Regions from separate parts of the Bradyrhizobium sp. 179 genome, predicted to be linked through region 3. Evidence: predicted binding sites of a transcription regulator. Region 3 holds the regulator's gene; each other region holds the start of a gene.
The links. Region 3 encodes LexA, which represses DNA repair genes until DNA is damaged. Its sites were predicted from a motif close to TGTTCNNNNTGTGTTCNG; they were not measured.

Region 1 (3,237 bases), on a different contig from region 3:
GCCGCCTTGCACAGTCCAGGTGACATCGCTGGGCGGCACGTGGTGAAGCACGAGACTCCGCGCGGCTTTGCGCCAGCCGTCGAAATCGGTTTCGTTGTCGAGGATGATGAACTGCATCAGAAGCCAAACCCCAGTTGCGTTGCCTTTGGTTTGAACCGTTCGATCAGCCGCGCCTCATCGAGGCGGTGTGGCGGCGGCCGGTGATCGCTGAGGACGATGAACGGCAGCGCCTTGTGCCGGGGCACATGCAGCCGCGCGAGATCGGCGAGGCGGATCGTTGTCGTGCGCCGTGTCGCGATGATGCGTTCGACTGCTTTGGTGCCGAAGCCCGGCACGCGCAGCAATTCCTCGCGGCTGGCGCGGTTGACGTCGAGCGGAAAGCGGTCGCGGTGGCGCAGCGCCCAGGCGAGCTTTGGATCGATCTCGAGCGGCAGCATCGCGCTGTCGTCGACGATCTCGCCGACGTCGAAGCCGTAGAACCGCATCAGCCAGTCGGCCTGGTAGAGCCGGTGCTCGCGCAGCAGCGGCGGCTGCACCAGCGGCAAAGCGCGGCTGGCGTCGGGGATCGGGCTGAACGCGGAATAATAGACGCGTCGCAGGCGGTAGGCGCCGTAGAGATTGGCGCTGCTGTGGAGAATGGTGTGATCGGAGGCCGTGTCGGCGCCGACGATCATCTGCGTGCTTTGCCCAGCCGGCGCAAAGCGCTGCGGCTTGGCCTTCGTTTTCGCGCTGCGGCCTTCCTCGGCTTCGTCGAGCTTGAGCCGCAGCCGGCCCATGGTGCGACGGATTGCGCGCACGTCCTTCTCCGGCGCGAATTGCTTAAGGCTCGTCTCTTGCGGCATCTCGATGTTGATGGAGAGACGGTCGGCATATTGGCCGGCTGCTGCGATCAGCGCATCGTCGGCTTCGGGAATGGTCTTGAGGTGGATGTAGCCGCGGAAGTGATGCTCCTCGCGCAGTTTTCGCGCGACGCTGACCACTTGCTCCATTGTGTAATCGGGGCTGCGGATGATGCCGGAGGAGAGAAACAGGCCCTCGATGTAATTGCGCCGGTAGAAGTCGAGCGTCAGCTTGACGACCTCGTCGATGGTGAAGCGGGCGCGTGCTACGTTCGAGGAGGCGCGGTTGACGCAATAGAGGCAATCGTAATTGCAGGCATTGGTCAGCAGCACCTTGAGCAGGGAGATGCAGCGTCCATCCGGCGCGTAAGAATGGCAGATGCCCATGCCCGGCGCGGTCGAGCCCATGCCCTTGCCGTCGCTGGAATCCCGCTTCTCGGTGCCGCTGGAGGCGCAGGATGCGTCGTACTTGGCAGCATCCGCCAGGATTTCCAGCTTGCGTTGTACGTCCATGTTTGAATCCCTTTGATTCCACTCATGAATCCCAAAGCGCGCCAATTCGATTGACTCCCAGGGCGGCGTTAGCTTTATATTAGAACATATCATGAACAAATGAGCCAGCCGCTGGTTCTCTTTTTGAGAGCCACCGGCAATCACCCCTGAAGGAGCGGCGAGCATGAGCGGCGCACGCAGAAGCGCGCTTGCGACCTTGCGCAGCCAGATCGAGCGCATCGAGACGGCGGAGGTCGTGCATCAGCGCGATCGCATCACGCTCGGCCACAGCGAGGCGGACAGCGCGCTGAAGGGCGGGCTCGCACGTGCGGCGATCCATGAGGTGTTTTGTGAGGGCCGGCAGGGGACGTCCGCAACGGGCTTTGTCATGGGGCTTGCGGGCCGCGTCTCGGCGCACCGGCCGTTGCTATGGGTGCGGCAGGATTTTTCGGAAATCGAAACCGGCGCGCTGTCGATGAGCGGGCTCGCCGAGTTCGGTCTCGATCCGCGCCGCGTGGTGATGGTGCGCGCCGCTGATGTCGAGAGCGCACTGCGCACCTCAGCCGACGCGCTCGCCTGCGATGCGCTGGGGGCTGTGGTGCTCGAGCTCTGGGGCGAGACCAGGCAGTTCGATCTCGTGGCGAGCCGCAAGCTGACGCTGGCCGCGCAAGCTTCCGGCGTCACCGGGCTCTTGCTGCGCATGGCGGCGCAGCCGCTGCCCTCGACCGCGGAAACACGATGGATGCTGCGCGCAGCGCATTCACCGCCGGGCCCGGTGTCGAGTGCCTGGGGCGCGCCGCGCTTCGATGCCGAGCTCTTGCGCAATCGTCATGGCCCATGTGGCCGGTGGATCATGGAATGGAAATGTGATGAGTGCCAGTTCAGTGAGCCGTCGACGTATTCTCAGCCTGTGGCTGCCGCGCCTGCCCATCGACCGGATTCAGCGGTTCTTTGGGAACGTCGGACTGCATAAGAGCAATGATCCAAGCATCGTCGTCATCAAGGACAACAATGCGCTGGTGATCCATGCGCTCGACGAGGCCGCCGAGCGCCTCGGCCTGTATATCGGCCAGCCCTTGGCCAATGCGCGGGCGATGTGTCCGGACCTGAAAGTGTTCGACGCCGATATCGTCGCCGATGCGAAGACGCTCAGCGATGTCGCGGACTGGTGCGACCGCTTCACACCGCTGGTGGCGCTCGATCCGCCGCACGGCCTGTTCCTGGACATCACCGGCTGCGCGCATCTGTTCGGTGGTGAGGCCGCGTTGTTGCGGACGTTGGTTCGCGCATTGGCCCGGCAGGGGTTTGCCATCAGCGCGGCGATCGCCGGCACCTCGATCTGCGCACGCACGCTGACGCGGCAGGCCACGGGCACCATCGTGGCCGATGGCGAGGAGGCGGCGGCGATCAGCCGATTTCCGATTTCCGCGCTCGGTGCAGGTGAAGTCATCACCACAGGCTTGCGTCGCGCCGGTTTGAAGACTATCGGCGACGTCGCCTCGCGCTCGCCGAGCGAGATCACGGCGCGGTTCGGCGCCCGGTTCTCCACGCTGCTGGCGCATGCGCTGGGGCAGGGCGATGCGCCGATCAACCCGCGAAAACCGCTGCCCGACTACATCGTGGAAAAACGTTTCGCCGAGCCGATCGCGACCGACACCATGATCGCGATGACGCTGTCGCGGCTTGCCGACACGTTGATCGCATCCATGGAGAAGCAGGGCAAGGGCGCGCGACGCCTGGAAGCCGCGTTCTTCCGCACCGATGGCGTGGTGCGCGCAATCACGGTCGAGACCGGGCGTCCGGTGACGCGCAGCGCGGTGATCGACCGGTTGTTTCGCGAGCGTCTCGATGCGCTCGCCGACCCGCTCGATCCCGGCTTCGGCTTTGACATGGTGCGGCTGTCGGC
Region 2 (3,237 bases), 100 kb from region 3:
CCGACCTGCTCATGCGCGCGCTCGCGCGCCTTGCGCAACTTGTACTTGGTCCGGCGCGTGACGACCTGCTCCCGGAAGCCGACGAAGATCGTCAGCATGTCCTTCAGGTTCATCGTTTGCGGACGGCCGGAATCGAGCGCGACGGCGTTGACGCCGAAGCTGGTCTGGAGCGGCGTGAACTTGTAGAGCTGATTCAGCACCACGTCGGGCATGGCATCGCGCTTGAGCTCGACGACGACGCGGTAGCCATCGCGGTCGGACTCGTCGCGCAGGTCGGAGATGCCCTCGATCTTCTTTTCCTTGTAGAGCTCGGCGATGCGCTCGACCATCGTCGCCTTATTCACCTGATACGGGATCTCGGTGATGACGATCGCCTCGCGCTCCTTCCGGATCGTCTCGAAGGTGACCTTGCCACGCATCACGATGGAGCCGCGGCCGAGATGGTAGGCGCTGCGGATGCCCTGGCGGCCGAGAATGATGCCACCGGTCGGGAAGTCCGGGCCCGGGATGATGTTGTTGAGCTCGTCAATGGTCAGCGAAGGATTGTCGATCAACGCCAGGCAGGCGTCGATGACCTCGCCGAGATTGTGCGGCGGAATGTTGGTGGCCATGCCGACGGCGATGCCGCCGGCGCCGTTGACCAGCAGGTTCGGGAACCGTGCCGGCAGAACCACCGGTTCTTTGCTCGAGCCGTCGTAATTGTCCTGAAAGTCGACGGTCTCGTTGTCGATGTCGTCGAGCAGCTTCAGCGCGATCTTGGTTAGGCGCGACTCGGTGTAGCGCATCGCCGCCGGCGGATCGCCGTCGACCGAGCCGAAATTGCCCTGCCCGTCCACCAGCAATTCGCGCATCGAAAAAGGCTGCGCCATGCGCACCAGCGCGTCGTAGATCGCCTGGTCACCATGCGGATGGTATTGGCCCATGACGTCGCCGACGATACCGGCCGACTTCTTGTGCTTCTTGTCCGGCGTATAGCCTTCCTCGTTCATCGAGAACAGGATGCGGCGATGCACCGGCTTCAGGCCGTCGCGCGCGTCGGGCAGCGCGCGCGACACGATCACGCTCATGGCGTAATCGAGGTAGGACTTCTTCATCTCGTCGAGGATGGAGACGGGGCGAATGTCCGAGGGTTGCGCCGGCTGGTTGCCGGGCTTGTTTTCGTCGTCAGCCAAGGGGAAATCCGGTCAGGTTTATCTGGGAATCATATAGCGCATCGGGGCCGCGATAACTACCCTCGCGAAGGTCAGGGCAAGCGATTTTTCCGCCTATTTTTCCAACAACTTAAGCCCTTCCGAGCCCCGCTCCCGACAGGTGCGGAAGCGGCCTTCGGCAATGGCCTCCATCGCCTCAAGATCGCGCTGCGAGTGCCCTGTCAGAATATCTGTCATGGCGCAATCCGAGCTCACGTCAAACATGAAGCGGGCCCGGAAAATCCGAGCCCACCCCGCCGATGAACATGAATTGCTGACACGGCACACCAGGCGAGCCCAATCAGGCAATGCGCCTCGGCCGCGTGATCCGGGTTCTCAGAACGGGATATCGTCGTCCATGTCGCTGTTGCGGCCACCGCCAGCGGCAACGGGACGGCGCGGAGCGCTGCTTACGGGACCGGACGAGCCGAAGTCGCCGCTGGGTTCGTCGCCGAAGCTGCCGCCGCCTCCGCCGCCACCGCGACCGTCGAGCATCGTCAGGGTCGAGTTAAAGCCCTGGAGCACGACCTCGGTCGAGTACTTCTCGACGCCGCTCTGGTCGGTCCATTTGCGGGTCTGGAGCGCGCCCTCGATGTAGACCTTCGCGCCCTTCTTCAGGTACTGCTCGGCGACCTTGCACAGCCCTTCATTGAAGATCACGACGCGATGCCATTCGGTCTTTTCCTTGCGCTCGCCGGTGTTCTTGTCGCGCCAGGTCTCAGAGGTGGCGATGCTCAAATTGGCGATCGGTCGCCCGTCCTGGGTGCGGCGGATTTCGGGATCCTTGCCGAGATTTCCAACCAGAATGACCTTGTTGACGCTTCCCGCCATCGCCGCTCTCCACTCCAATGCCACTGAATTTCAAAGGCCGAGTCCGCCCTCTGCGTTCCTCCGCCGCCCGTTGAGGCGACCCTATACGCTTGCGGGCGCCGCTCAGCCCATCACCCCTCGGGTTATCCCCACATATAGCACCGCCACTGGCTTTGTTCCAGATTTGTTCTTTGTGACGATCGGGGCGGATATCGGGCCCTTCAAGCCGCGATGTTGGTGATGAAGGCAGCGGCTCGATGGAACTTTTTTGGGTTCCCGCGAACGGCAGAAACCGCTTAACATTCATCAAGTTGCGCTTGGCTCATTCGGTCAGCGAGTGTGGCATTTCGGAGACGGACTTTGCCGGTTTCGTAAGCTAGGGTTGCCTCGGAATTAGTTCATATGGGCGTCGCGCCTTAATTAGCCGCTTCGGGGAGTTTGAGAAGCGGTCGAAACTGGGGAGACTGCAATGAATAAGATTCTGTTTAGTGCAATCGGTGCAATGGCGCTGGGCCTCTCGGCTCCCGCAAGCGCGGCAGATCTCGCTGCGCGCCCATACACCAAGGCTCCGGCTCCCGCCGTTGCCGCGATCTACGATTGGAGCGGCTTCTACATCGGTATCAACGGCGGCGGTGGTTCGAGCCACAAGTGCTGGGATTTTGTGACGCCTGTTACCGGCACTCTGGTTGGCGAAGGCTGCCACAACGCAACGGGCGGCACGGTCGGTGGCCAGATTGGCTATCGTTGGCAGTCGACCAATTGGGTGTTCGGCTTCGAGGGCCAGGGCAACTGGGCTGACTTTTCCGGCGACAACGTGAGCACCCTATTCCCTGGCACCGCTTTGGTCACCGGTGATCGTAACCGCTCTCGCATCGACAGTTTTGGCCTGATCACTGGGCAGGTCGGCTATGCCTGGAACAATGTGCTGTTCTATGTGAAGGGCGGCGCCGCTGTGGTCGGGGACAAGTACGACGTCTATGCCGCCGCAGGCACCCCGGGCGCTGGCACGCTGCTGGCATCGGCACGTGAAACCCGCTGGGGTGGCACGGTGGGTGCCGGTCTGGAATTCGGATTCGCACCAAATTGGTCGGTCGGCGTCGAATACGACCACATTTTCCTCGGCCACCGCACGATCGGCTTTACCACGCCGGCGGGCGTTGTGTTCGGGAGCGACCGAATTGGCCAGGATGTCGACATCGGTCTCGTCCGGCTGAATTACCGCTTCGGCGGCCCGCTG
Region 3 (3,237 bases):
ACGATTCTTCATGACGGAGATCACGCAGGATAAATCATCCTGTCGGCGCCTTTGCCTCACGCCTGCACTCGGCTAGAACTTTCGCCGCCCATTGCCGATATGCTCAGCAGGAGTTTCCGCCCTTGGCCTTGATGCCGGTTTCTGACGCGCTTGCCGCGGTGCTGGCAGGTGCGGAGCCGCTGCCTGAAGCGATGGTTTCCCTCAACGAGGCCTATCATCGCGTGCTCGCACGCGATGTCGCGGCGCTGCGCACACAGCCGCCGGAAGCAATGTCGGCGATGGACGGCTACGCGGTGCGCGCGAGCGATGCAACAAAGCTCGATAGTGCGCTCACCTTGATTGGCGAGGTGGCGGCGGGTCGTCCATTCGCGGGAACGCTGGGCCCCGGCGAAGCCGTGCGGATCTTCACCGGCGGCGTCATTCCCAACGGTGCCGACGCAGTCGTGATCCAGGAGGACACGGTTGCGGACGGCAAGCGCATCACGATCAAGGAAGCCGCCATTGCCGGCCGCCACATCCGCCCCGCGGGCGTCGACTTCTCCGAAGGCGACCTGCTCCTGCGCAAGGGAACCCGTCTCACCGAGCGCGATCTCGCACTCGCCGCCGCCATGAATCATCCGCAGCTTGCCGTCTGCCGCCGTCCGAAGGTCGCGATCCTCGCCACCGGCGACGAACTGGTAATGCCGGGAACCACGCCCGGTCGCGGCCAGATCGTCTATTCCAACGGCTACGCCCTGCACGCGCTCGCCCGCAGCGAGGGGGCCGATACCATCGACCTTGGCATTGTCGCCGATACGCTGGAGGCCACCACTGCCGGCATCCGCCGCGCCCGCGAGAGCGGCGCCGAGATCCTGGTCACGAGCGGCGGCGCGTCGGTCGGCGACCACGATCTGGTCCAGCAGGCGCTGAGGGACGAAGGCGTCGCGATGGCGTTCTGGAAGATCGCGATGCGCCCGGGCAAGCCGATGATGCATGGGCGGCTCGGCGGGATGCGCGTGATCGGCCTGCCGGGTAATCCCGTGTCATCCTACGTGTGCGCCTTCCTGTTCCTGGTGCCGCTGATTCGCGCCTTGTCGGGACGATCCGTGATTCATCACCGACAAGAGCGCGCCGTGCTCGGCCGCGATGTGGACGCAAACGATATGCGCGCGGACTATCTGCGCGCACATCTGGAGACGCGCGACGACGGCACGCTGGTGGCCCTTCCCGTCGATCACCAGGATTCCTCGCTGCTTGCGAATCTCGCTGCAGCACAGGCACTTCTCGTCCGCGCACCGTTCGCTCCGAAGGCAGAGGCCGGCTCGCCTTGCGAGGTGCTGCGCCTGCCCGTCTGAACGCATCCACTACACGCGTTCCGCGAACTTTGCCGCGTTCACGGTAAATTAAGCAGTTGCGGAACACATATGGAACATATAGTGTCCGTTCATGATTTGTTTCGAGCATGTAGCGGTCTACCGCTCCAATTCAGCGTCTCGGAATCGAACGACATCAACCGGGGGACTTTGGTCGAGATGTTAACGCGCAAACAATACGAGCTTCTGCGGTTCATCAGCGAACGTCTGAAGGAAAGCGGCGTGCCGCCCTCCTTCGACGAGATGAAGGATGCGCTCGACCTGCGCTCGAAATCGGGCATCCATCGCCTGATCACTGCGCTCGAGGAGCGCGGCTTCATCCGCCGCCTGCCCAACCGCGCCCGCGCCATCGAGGTGATCAAGCTGCCCGAGCTCCAGGCCGCCGCCGGCAGCCGCCGCGGCTTCACGCCGAGCGTCATCGAGGGCAATCTCGGCAAGGTGCGCGCGAGCTCCAGTTCTTCCGCGGACGAGGGCGAGCGTCCCGTTGCGGTGCCCGTGATGGGTCGCATCGCGGCCGGCACGCCGATCGAAGCGTTGCAGACCCGCAGTCACACCATCAGCGTGCCGCCCGACATGCTCGGCTCAGGCGAGCACTACGCACTCGAAGTGCGCGGCGATTCGATGGTCGAAGCTGGCATTCTCGATGGCGACATGGCGCTGATCCAGCGTAACGAGAGCGCCGATACCGGCGACATCGTGGTGGCCCTGATCGACGACGAGGAAGCGACGCTCAAGCGCTTCCGCCGCCGGGGGGCGTCGATCGCGCTCGAGCCCGCCAATGCCGCCTATGAGGTGCGCATCCTGCCGCCGAACCGGGTGAAGATTCAGGGCAAGCTGATCGGGCTGTACCGCAAGTACTGAGACGAGCTAGCGGTCATTCGATACCAATGATTCCGATTGGAGCGGACGACGGTCCGCTCCAGCTGGATAGTCTTTTGGTCTTGCGCAGATTATCCGGCCCCTCTCTCCGGCGCTCCATCCTCGGCATGCGGCCCCAAGCACTCATCGCTTGTGAAGAGATCTTAGGAGATTACGATGTGCAGGATCGCCTTAAGCGCCTTCGCAGCGTGCTGATCGCTTGATCGGCCGCGCAAGCATTCGCAACTCAATTGCAGCACCACGCACGCAAGTCGGCGCACGCAGGGAGCGAGCATTTCCGCAACGCCCGAACTGCCATCGACCGACAGCCACGGCGAAGCTGGCCACATTCCCCTGGTCGGCGCCCGTAGGCCACGGGCGCTCGCATCCGCCGAATGCACTGAAGCGAGCTTTGTTCCTATGGCTTCGGGAAAGATAATGTGATCGCGTCCGGCAACGCCAGCCGCAGATTTGCCTACAACGGAGCAGAGCGTTACGTGCTTCCACTCTGATAGAGGCTTGCGCCTCCGAAGGAGGCGCGGGTTGCTATCTTCGAATGAGGAGCACCCGATGTGTGACTACAGCCTGCATGCCGTTGCATCTCGCCCCGCCGAAGTCGGCGAGACGATCGTGTCGACAACGTTCCGCGGCACCTCAACGCGCGGCTTTGCTTCCGCGGCCGATCCGACCGTGGCCGTCTGCCTGCTGCCGGGAACGGAGCTCGCCTTCGCCGACAACGTCCGTTACGATAATCGCTGGATCTGGACGCGCACCATCAACTCCCGCGTCGGCAAGTTCGGCAAGATCGATCCGCACATACCCGACCGCCATCATGACGCGATCGAATTCCCCGACGGCAAATACGTGCTGGTGACGCAGCTCGTCGAAGGCCAGCGCGCAACCGTGCTGCAATTGCCGGTGACGCAGCCGGTCAGCGAGCGCGAGCACAAGCCGCAGATCGTCGCCGATAGCCGGTCGACGATCACGCGCTTGCCGATTGGCTGAGCCGTCCCCGCCCGCGGGGTCG

Region 1: a site for LexA is predicted at 1,433-1,450, ahead of IVB12_RS20335 (DNA repair protein). Genes of this name have one in related genera too.
Region 2: a site for LexA is predicted at 2,175-2,192, ahead of IVB12_RS02285 (single-stranded DNA-binding protein). Genes of this name have one in related genera too.

The regions. Positions count from the first base shown of each region.
Region 1 is NZ_JADPJR010000081.1:129,067-132,303, reverse strand. It holds gene IVB12_RS20345 (UdgX family uracil-DNA binding protein) at 1-117, opposite strand, end outside; gene IVB12_RS20340 (putative DNA modification/repair radical SAM protein) at 117-1,352, opposite strand; gene IVB12_RS20335 (DNA repair protein) at 1,516-2,304, shown strand; gene IVB12_RS20330 (DNA polymerase Y family protein) at 2,201-3,237, shown strand, end outside.
Region 2 is NZ_JADPJR010000009.1:96,964-100,200, forward strand. It holds gene gyrA (DNA gyrase subunit A) at 1-1,172, opposite strand, end outside; gene IVB12_RS38070 (hypothetical protein) at 1,266-1,388, opposite strand; gene IVB12_RS02285 (single-stranded DNA-binding protein) at 1,527-2,021, opposite strand; gene IVB12_RS02290 (outer membrane beta-barrel protein) at 2,470-3,237, shown strand, end outside.
Region 3 is NZ_JADPJR010000009.1:199,333-202,569, forward strand. It holds gene glp (gephyrin-like molybdotransferase Glp) at 123-1,334, shown strand; gene lexA (transcriptional repressor LexA) at 1,512-2,213, shown strand; gene IVB12_RS02785 (hypothetical protein) at 2,781-3,215, shown strand.